Regions from separate parts of the Shewanella sp. 1311 genome, predicted to be linked through region 1. Evidence: predicted binding sites of a transcription regulator. Region 1 holds the regulator's gene; the other holds the start of a gene.

Region 1 (5,330 bases):
GCGGTGATGACTTACCGCTCGTTAACCACGATATTTGCATCACAGAAGCCCTGTACGAAATTTCCAAAAAAGGCTTAGGCATGACCGCGATTATCGATGATCAGCGCAAGCTGGTTGGTATCTTCACCGATGGTGATTTACGCCGCGTTATCGATGCCGAAGTGAATCTACGTACTACGCCCATCGCCGATGTGATGACCCGTAACTGCGTGACCATCACCGACGGTGTGTTGGCGGCCCAAGCGCTGCAAGTGATGGACTCAAAAAACATCAACGGATTAATTGTTATCGATAAAGACCGCCATCCAATCGGCGCTCTTAACATGCTAGACATGGTTAAAGCAGGAGTCATTTAATGCCACAGCAAGGATTTTACGGCCCAATCAGTGATGATGTGTGGCAACGCGCGCAAAAGATTAAACTGTTGATCTGTGACGTCGACGGGGTGTTTTCCGATGGTCGTATTTACCTAAGCAATAGCGGCGAAGAGCTAAAAGCCTTCCACACTCGCGACGGCTATGGCGTGCGCTCGATACTCACCAGCGGCTTTAATCTTGCCGTTATCACTGGACGTCAATCCAAAATCGTTGAAAACCGTATGACAGCGCTCGGCGTAACTCATATTTACCAAGGCGTAGACAATAAGTTCGAGCCCTATGAAGCATTGCTCGCACTCTATGGCGTTACCCCGGAAGAAGTGGCGTATATCGGTGATGACATTGTCGATCTGCCAGTGATGAATGTCGTCGGTTTAGCAGTCAGCGTAGCCGATGGTCATCCCTATGTTCGTCAGCACGCCCACTTTGTGACTACGCTCAATGGCGGCCACGGTGCCTTGCGTGAACTCACAGATCTATTGCTACTCAGTCAAAATAAATTCACTTCGGCCCATGGAATGAGTATATGAGTCGTGTGACACTCGCGATTATCGCTTTTTTTGGAACGGCATTAGTGCTTTATTGGCAAGTGCAGAACAAACACAGCGGTGATACCGATAACAGAGTAAAAGATCAAAATACCCCAGATTTCATCGTTGAAGATCTGCGCAGTGTTGAGTTCAATGAACAAGGGTTAGTCAATAGCCGTGTGACGGCGAAACACATGGAACATTATGATTCAACGAATCAAACTTACTTTACTCAACCTGTTTATCTTGTTTATCCAGACCAAGGTAAAGCACAATGGCAACTCAGAGCAGATCAGGGCAAGCTAAACAAGGAAACGGGCAAGGTTGTATTAGAAAACAATGTTATTATTGATGCCATTAGCCCAGAAGAACCGATCCAGACCTTGTCCACCAGTTATCTGGAACTCGATCTCAATACGATGATAATGACCTCTGACCGCACCATTTACGTCACAGGGAAAGATTTTAATATTCAAGGCCAAGGCCTTTATGCCGACCTCAACGCGCAAGAAGTGCAATTGACCAGTCAGGTAGTAGGAACATATGAAGCAAAATAACGTATTACTTGCCAGCCTAATGCTAATAATGAGCATGAGCGCCTTTGCTAAAGTCGACGACCTGAAACAGGAAGTCAAAATCAAGGCTGTGAGCCAAACGGCAGATATCAAGAACAACCAGATCATCTTCTTTGGTCCGGTTGAAGTCACCCAAGGTTCGATTAAAATCCATGCAGATCAACTGCGTGCATTTTCTGCCGAAGGTGAAAATAGCAAAATTTTAGTGGCCACTGGCAACCCTGCGACGTACAGCCAAGTATTAGACGATGGCCGTCCAGCCTCGGCGAGCGCGAAAGAAATTCGTTACGATATGGCGAGCCGCACCCTGACACTTAAAGGTTTAGCCTCGTTAGATCAAGCGGGCAGCCAAGTGACGGGTAATTTAATCCGCTACAACATCATCCAGCAAAAATTGATTGCCGAGAGTACCGGCAGTGGCGACGATCGCGTGATCACTATCATTCAGCCAGAAAGCTATCAAGATGATGCCAAACCAGACGCGCCAGCAGATAAACCTGTGAAAAAGCAGGACTCTAAATGACCCAAATCACCCTAAGAGCACAAAATCTGGCGAAGAGTTACAAGAGTCGCCAAGTGGTTAAAGACGTCAGTCTGACGGTAAAAACCGGTCAGGTCGTTGGCCTACTCGGCCCGAACGGCGCGGGTAAAACCACCACCTTTTACATGGTCGTTGGTCTGGTTAAAAGCGATAAAGGCCACATCTTTATCGACGATGATGATTTAACCGCAGATCCTATGCACCTGCGCGCCCGCAAAGGCATAGGTTACTTGCCACAGGAAGCCAGTATCTTCCGTAAACTGACCGTCCATGACAACATCATGGCCGTGCTTCAAACGCGTAAAGAACTAAAAAAAGAGCAAAGGGAAGAAGAGCTAGAGCATCTGCTTGAAGAGTTCCACATCACCCACATCCGTGACAGCCAAGGCATGTCATTGTCGGGCGGTGAACGTCGCCGTGTCGAAATTGCGCGGGCGTTAGCAGCAAATCCTAAGTTCATTTTGCTAGATGAACCCTTTGCTGGTGTCGATCCGATTTCGGTTATCGACATTAAAAAGATTATCGAACAGCTCAAAAGTCGTGGCCTTGGCGTGTTGATCACAGACCACAATGTCCGTGAGACATTAGATGTGTGTGAACATGCCTATATCGTGAGTCACGGAAACTTGATTGCCGAAGGAACACCCGCAGAGATCTTAGACAATCAGCAAGTTAGGGCTGTGTACTTAGGTGAACAATTCAGGCTATAGTTAATCAAGCGGAGCCAATGCAGGCAATTTATGCCACCATTGGACTCCACTCAAGATGATAACAAGCGACCTCATCCAACAATAATAACGTAGGGATCAGCGGTAACATGAAAGCGTCACTCCAGCTCAAACTGGGTCAACAGTTAACCATGACGCCACAATTACAACAGGCCATCCGTCTGTTGCAACTGTCGTCATTAGAACTGCAGCAAGAGATCCAGCAAGCCTTAGATTCTAATCCCCTTCTCGAGCTGGAAGAGGATCAATTCGACGCCACTAAAGACCCTGTAAACCAAACGCTATCCGATACGGATTTCAGTGAATCTAGCACCCTGCCGCCAGAAAAAGACAGCTCCACCATAGACACGGCAGAGTCCTTAACCAAAGAATCCATGCCCGACGAACTCCCCATGGACACCACTTGGGATGAAGTGTTCACCGCCTCTCCCAATTCTGGCCCCGGCGGCAGTCGTGAAGACGATATGCCCTTCCAAGGTGAGACCAGTGAAGGCTTGTATGAACACTTAGAATGGCAAAAAAACCTCACACCGTTTTCTGAAACCGATTTAGCCATTGCCACCGCCATTATTGATGCCATCGACGATCAAGGCTATCTCACCCAAAGCACTGACGAAATCCTCGAAGCCATGGGCAATTCTGAGGTTGAGCTCGACGAAGTCGAAGCTGTACTCAAGCGCATTCAACATTTTGATCCCATTGGTGTTGCCGCCCGCGATTTAAGCGAGTGCCTGTTGATCCAACTGTCGCATTTCGCCGCTGACACGCCCAACCTAGAAAACGCCCGCATGCTGATCAAAGATCATTTAGATCTGATCGCCGCCCGCGATTTTAGATTGTTGATGCGTAAGACTAAATTAAAAGAGGATGAGTTAAGAGACGGCATCGCGCTTATCCAAACCCTCAATCCCCGCCCAGGTTTATTGATTACGCCCAACGATGACGAATACGTCATCCCAGATGTGTCAGTGTCGAAGAAAAATGGCCGTTGGGTGGTTGAGCTTAATCCTGACTGCATGCCAAAAATCAATGTAAATCAACATTATGCTTCGATGGCGCGCAGCACTAAAAGCCAAGCCGATAGCCAATTTATTCGTGGTCATCTGCAAGAGGCTAAATGGTTTATCAAGAGTTTAGAGAGCCGTAATGATACCCTGTTGAAGGTGGCGAACTGTATCGTCCAATATCAGCAAGGTTTCTTTGAATACGGTGAAGAAGCCATGAAACCTATGGTGCTGAACGATATTGCCGAAGCGGTAGAAATGCATGAGTCGACCATCTCAAGGGTGACGACACAGAAATACATGCATACCCCTAAGGGACTTTTTGAACTAAAATACTTCTTCTCTAGCCACGTCGGTACTGACGATGGTGGGGAATGCTCATCCACAGCAATCAGAGCCTTCATTAAGAAACTGGTTGCAGCGGAAAACCAGAAAAAACCATTAAGCGACAGTAAGATGGCACAACTTCTGGCAGAACAAGGGATCAACGTAGCCCGCAGAACCATTGCGAAGTACCGAGAGGCTATGCTCATTCCGCCTTCTAATCAGCGTAAAAGTTTATAACCTACAGTGGATATCGGAGGACGTTTCTATGCAAATAAACCTGAGTGGACACCATGTCGAAATTACCGAATCGTTACGTGCATATGTAGAAGAAAAGTTTTCAAAACTTGAACGCCATTTCGAACAGATCAATAATGTGCACGTTGTGCTCAATGTCGAGAAAATGCAACAGATTGCCGAAGCGAGAATAAATCTTATCGGTGGTGAAGTTTTTGCTACTTCAGAGCATGCTGACATGTATGCCGCTATAGACGCCCTGATTGACAAGCTTGATCGTCAGGTTATTAAACACAAAGAGAAGTTAACAAAACACTAATAATGGAACTTTGTACCATACTGCGGCCGGAGTGCACTACCTGCGCCACTCCGGGCAGCAAGAAAAAGGTACTGGAACTCATCAGCGACTTAGTCGCTGCCCAGTACCCGACCCTCTCATCTCAAGAGATATTCGAAAGCCTAGTGGCGCGCGAAAAGATGGGGAGCACAGGTATAGGTAACGGCATCGCCATTCCACATGGTCGACTAGCCGATATAGATCAGCCCATTGCCATACTCATTAAGTGTGAAGAGCCGATAGCATTCGATGCTATCGATAAGCAACCTGTTGATATTTTATTTGCACTACTGGTGCCTGCAGACCAATGTCAGCAGCACTTAAGTACCTTGTCTTGCATGGCCGAAAAGCTGAGCGACAAGCAAATATTAAAGCAATTACGCAAGACGCATGATGAAACGGAACTCTATCAGGTAATCACTGGATGAAACTGGTCATAGTGTCGGGCCGCTCAGGCTCAGGCAAATCTGTCGCCCTAAGGGTACTCGAAGATCTCGGCTATTATTGTGTCGATAACCTTCCCTTGCCCTTAATCGGCACTTTGCTTGAGCAACTCAAAGGCAGTAACGATCTCGTCGCCATTAGTGTCGACGTGCGTAACATGCCTGAGCAGGACAAGGTCTTAGTAAAGCAACTCGCGAGCCTGCCTCCTGATACTGAGTTAACCAGCTTCTTCC
Region 2 (5,330 bases), 2.4 Mb from region 1:
CACAGATGTTGCGTCTAAAGGACGCGCCATATCAGGGCCTAATAGCTCATTAATCGCATCGGCCATCCGTTGTGCGGTAGAAAAATCAGAACGACGTAAGTTAAACGTCAAATAATCGCCGGTTGAAAATGGGGTCGCCACACTGCGCTCGACAATCGCGCCATTGGGTATACGGCCAACAGTTGGAGTATTTTGGATCACCTTTGAACCATCTAAACCATCGGCACTAAAACCACTCACCACTAAGCTGCCTTGGGCTATGGCATACACATTACCGTCAACGCCTTTCAAAAAGGTTTGCAATAAGGTGCCACCGCGTAAACTTTTTGCTTCGCCTAAGCTAGATACGGTGACGTCAAGATCTTGACCCGGTTTTATAAAGGCAGGCATGTCCGCATGTACGGCAACCACAGCGACGTTTTTAATCTTTGGTTTGACGTTGTCAGGAAGATTAATGCCGAAATTTTTCAGCATAGTCATAAAGGTCTGCTCGGTATAACTGGTTTTCTCACCCGTTCCCGGCAAACCAACCACTAAGCCATAACCGATCAACTGGTTACTGCGTACGCCCTGCACATTGGCAATATCTTTAATTCGTTCAGCCTGACTAGGTAGAGAAAACACTAGCACGGCAACGGCTAACACCAGTTTATATTTCATGATACGACTCCTTAGAAGGGCCACCAGTCGCTCATAAAGAACTGGCTTAACCAGCCCACTTTTTGAGCATCTGCGAAAGTACCTGTGCCACTGTATTGAATACGGGCATTGGCCATTCGCGTTGAATCGATAGTGTTATCGGGTTTAATGTCCTGCGAGCGAACCAAACCTGTGACGCGAATAAACTCATCACCGTTGTTAATTGAGATCCATTTTTCGCCGCGGATCACTAAGCTGCCGTTGTTCAGCACTTGCATCACGTTTGCCGAGATGCTGCCATCTAAACTATTGCTCTGATCCGCATCCGATTCACGTTTAGTGTTCATGCTATCTTTATAACGTAAATCAATTGGCACTCCGCCAACGGAGATATTACTACCACCGGCGAAGATAGGATCTAAGCTCATGTCAGAGCCTTTTTTGATCTGATTGCCTGCACTCTTCTTCGCTTGAGTCGACTCTTTCAAAACGATAGTGATAATGTCGCCAACTTTGTGAGCACGTATATCCGAATACAAGCTAGATGCTTGACTGTCTTGATAAATAGAACCAGTCGCGGCAATTTTTGTCGGCGGTGCCTCTGGGTATACCGGCGCATAAAAGGGATCATCCGCAAGGGGTTTCTTTTGCGTCGAGCTACAAGCTGCAAGCAATAACGCGACGGCCAACACAAGATATCTAGCCATGATGTTTGCCTCTATAAATTTTGAGTTACGTAAGACAGCATCTGATCTACCGCTGAAATCACTTTAGAGTTCATCTCGTAAATGCGCTGACTTTCGATAAGGTTCACAAGTTCTTCGGTCACGTTAACGTTAGAGGTTTCTAAGGCGCCTTGACGAATCGCTCCCATGCCATCTAACGAAGCGGTACCTTGAATTGGCGTGCCACTCGCACCGGTTTCCGTGTATAGGTTTTGTCCCATAGGATCCAGACCCGATGGATTAATAAAATCCGTCATTGTCAACTGACCCACAACTTGGTTATCTGCAGTACCAGGGGTTTTCACTGAAACTTCACCCTCAGCGGAAACGGTAATACTGGTCGCATTGTCAGGAATCGTGATCGCGGGTTGCAGCACGTAGCCAGAACCTGGCGTCACAATCTGGCCCGTATCGTCTAAGGTAAACTGACCATTTCGGGTATAGGCTGCAGTACCATCAGGGAGCTGGATTTCAAAAAAGCCTGGGCCTTCAATCATCAGATCCAATGAGTTATCCGTGGTCAGCATGTTGCCTTGGGTAAACATTTTCTGTGTGGCAACGACTTTGGTACCCGCGCCTATGTTTAATCCATTAGGCAACTTAGTGTTAGAAGAACTGACACCGCCCGCTTGGTTAACTGTTTGGTAAAGCAAATCTTCAAATACTGCGCGGCTTTTCTTGTAACCCACAGTGCTGGCGTTCGCCACGTTGTTCGAGATCACCGCAATGTCAGTTTGCTGTGCGTCTAAGCCAGTTTTACTAATCCATAACGCCGGATGCATAATCTATCTCCTAACTAATACGCATTAATGAAGATGAAGCGCGATCATTTTCTTCCGCGGTTTTCATCATCTTGACTTGCAATTCAAACTGACGCTGAAGGTCAATCAAAGACACCATTTCATCGACAGGATTTACGTTACTGCCTTCCACCGCGCCACTTTCAACCCCTACGCTAGGATCGGCTGGAGCGATATTGCCAGACATAAGTCGGAACAGTCCGTCCTCACCCCGCATCATCTCGGCATTACCCGGATTAACGAGTTTCAAGCGACCAACCTCTTCCACCACTTCAGCAGTAGCGCCCTGAGGTCGCACAGAAATAATGCCATCCTGAGAAATTGAAACTTTCTCGATAGGAAGTGGCAACACTATGGGACCGGCATCACCCATAACAGGATTTCCCCTGTCATTGTGTAATAAACCAGTGGAGTCAAAACTTAAACTGCCAGCGCGGGTATAGGCTTCACTGCCATCTTTTGCCTGCACGGCAAACCAGCCGTCGCCTTTAATGGCAACATCGAGATCCCGTCCAGTCGTTTTTATTGGACCTGAGCGAAAATTTGCTGACGGAGATTCTGTCATCGCAAACACCCTTGACGGTAAGCCTTCACCGAAGGCCTGCATCGAGCGAGCTTGCGCCATATCGGATTTAAAACCGTCGGTATTAGCATTGGCTAGGTTGTTCGCACGGAGCGCCAGCTCATTCATATTTTGCTTGGCGCCACTCATGGCGACATAAAGGAATTTGTCCACAGACTGCTCCGTCAAATTTTCTACATGAGAATAGCAAAGCAAGCATCATGCCAACAAAATTGACTTTTAATTTACTGATAGAATTGAAGAATAGGAAAATGAAGTGAATTGACAGCTAGATAAAGGCTAAGTGTTGCCACTGGCGGCAACACTTAGTCATACAATGTAATGATTAGCGGATTTGTAATACGGTTTGTTGCAGCGTGTTGTTCACTTCAAGGGTACGAGAGTTTGCTTGGAAATTACGCTGCGCAGAAATTAAATCAACCAGTTCAGTGGTCAAATCGATGTTCGATTGCTCTAACGCCGATGAACTGATGCTACCAAAAGTACCACTGTTTGCCTCACCAGCAAGAGCAGGGCCAGAATTCAAACTGGCTTTCCACGACGTATTACCCACCTGTGTTAAACCTTGTTCGTTAGCAAATCGAACCAAGGCAACTCGTGCTAAAGGCACACTTGAACCGTTCGAGTAACTTGCAGTAATTAAACCATCAGCACCAATTTCAACGTTAGTTAAACGACCAACAGTAGTACCGTCTTGTGTTAACTCTGTTGCCGCAAAAGGAGCAGCATATTGAGTTGGCGCATTAAACTTGATTGTTAAATCTTGAGTGCCATCAGCTCCAGCACCTAAAACGCCTGCACCACCCACACCTAAAGTCTCAGTCTTAACGACCGCTGGATCACTACCGGTATAGACACCAACAGAATTGAACTTGAGTACAGAGCCCTTCCAACCGCCGGTTGTTTGCGCTGTACTGGTAGAGTCAGGATTACCATCGCCCGTAGTATCCGTTTGATAAGTACCTGCAGCACCATCTAAATCGACTTGTTTACCATCAATAGCGTAATAGGCCACCCAATTGCTCTCTCCATTATAAGAGGCATCATTAGGCTTAACAAAATAGGTTGTCATGATGTGTGGCTCACCGAGTGAGTCATACATAGTCATTGAGGTAACGTTATTGTATGTCTTAGGGTCTAGAGGATCGAATGCAGCAGGGTCAAGGGTACTTTCCTTAGCATTTAGATTCATTTGTAAACTGACATTTTCAGTTTTTATTGGGCTACCTGCAGTATCAGGGATTTGCACTGGTTTAGCTGTAGTCAAACTTACCGATGTCGAGTTACCATCTTTATCCACAGGGAACGTCTGCAAAAAATTACCAGCAGAATCAACCATGTAGTTATTTGAATCGACTTTAAATGCCCCTGCACGAGTAAACGAATGGTCAAGACTGCCGATCTCAGAGGCAGTGACAAAGAAGCCACCGCCTTTAATTGCCATATCAAGGGAGTTACTTGTCAGCTGTAAGCTGCCTTGATGGAATTGCTGGGCGACCTGACTCGTTGCGACACCACCACCGACAGCTGTCTTGGAATTTGAAAAAATAGAATTAGCGTAAACATCCGCAAATTCAGCACGCGATTCTTTAAAGCCAATGGTATTCGCATTCGCAATGTTGTTCGCCGTGGTGTTTAAATCTTTCTGTGCGGCAGAAATGCCACTCAATGCAATGTTAAACGACATAATTCACCTCTACTTTTGACTCAATTCAATTGCGGACAACAAACGCCCAATTCGGATTCTACAAAATTATTTTGTATAAACTTAAGTTTCAGACACAGCTAACACGTCGGTTAACTTGATCCCCATACCGCCTCTCAAGTTAAGAATGGCGCCGGTACTGGCCGTCCCTAAAGAAACGCTACTCACATGAGCATAGGTTGAAACGGGCAGCTCTTGGGATTTCCCATCCACTAAACCACTCGCCTTAATCGTATAGTTACCTGCGACCACTGGCAGGCCATTCTTATCTAAACCATCCCAGTTCACATCGACGTTACCACCATCGCTACCATCGACTTTAAAGGTTGTGACAACTTGGCCCTTCTCATCTTCGATACGCACAGTAATCTCTGGAATTTTATCAGGGGTACTGACCACACCTTTCATCGTTGGGCTTTCTGCTGAAATATTGCCTGTATCGGTTGGGATCAATACCTTACGACCAACGAGTCCCGATGCCTGCAGTGCTTGGCTCGACGTCATGACACTGTTTAAGTTAACAATTTCATCATTTAACTTGCCGATACCATCAACCGTCGAAAATGATGCCATCTGCGCAATCATTTGATCGTTGTCAACAGGCTTAAAAGGGTCCTGCATCGATAACTGTTGGCTTAATAACGAGAAAAAATCATCTTGGGTTAACTGTTGGCTTTTCGCTTCCGGTACAATCGAATCTTTTGGCAGACGTATGCCATCAAGAAACGGATTGCCCGTTGAGCTGGTTGATGAATTGGTCGTAACAGCATTTGACTGACTCTTATTTTGAGCCGTCTGCGCCGATGCTTGGTTAATTTGATTAATGAGGCTCACAGCTTACCTCCTAAGTAACACATGTTATTTACCCATCCCAAGTG

The links. The regulator sigma-54, encoded in region 1, starts transcription at its own class of promoters, with help from an activator protein. The targets are predictions, from matches to a motif close to GTTGGCACGNNNNTNGNNT.
Region 2: a site for sigma-54 is predicted at 2,937-2,955, ahead of flgF (flagellar basal-body rod protein FlgF). Genes of this name have one in related genera too.

What each region holds. Positions count from the first base shown of each region.
Region 1 covers NZ_CM181686.1:3,391,796-3,397,125, reverse strand. Annotated here, with positions in the region: gene AC5YB3_RS15215 (KpsF/GutQ family sugar-phosphate isomerase) at 1-356, shown strand, start outside; gene kdsC (3-deoxy-manno-octulosonate-8-phosphatase KdsC) at 356-907, shown strand; gene lptC (LPS export ABC transporter periplasmic protein LptC) at 904-1,464, shown strand; gene lptA (lipopolysaccharide transport periplasmic protein LptA) at 1,451-2,005, shown strand; gene lptB (LPS export ABC transporter ATP-binding protein) at 2,002-2,733, shown strand; gene AC5YB3_RS15190 (RNA polymerase factor sigma-54) at 2,841-4,319, shown strand; gene hpf (ribosome hibernation promoting factor) at 4,348-4,635, shown strand; gene ptsN (PTS IIA-like nitrogen regulatory protein PtsN) at 4,638-5,081, shown strand; gene rapZ (RNase adapter RapZ) at 5,078-5,330, shown strand, end outside.
Region 2 covers NZ_CM181686.1:984,421-989,750, forward strand. Annotated here, with positions in the region: gene AC5YB3_RS04420 (flagellar basal body P-ring protein FlgI) at 1-660, opposite strand, end outside; gene flgH (flagellar basal body L-ring protein FlgH) at 672-1,346, opposite strand; gene flgG (flagellar basal-body rod protein FlgG) at 1,358-2,146, opposite strand; gene flgF (flagellar basal-body rod protein FlgF) at 2,157-2,900, opposite strand; gene flgE (flagellar hook protein FlgE) at 3,073-4,434, opposite strand; gene flgD (flagellar hook assembly protein FlgD) at 4,516-5,286, opposite strand; gene flgC (flagellar basal body rod protein FlgC) at 5,311-5,330, opposite strand, start outside.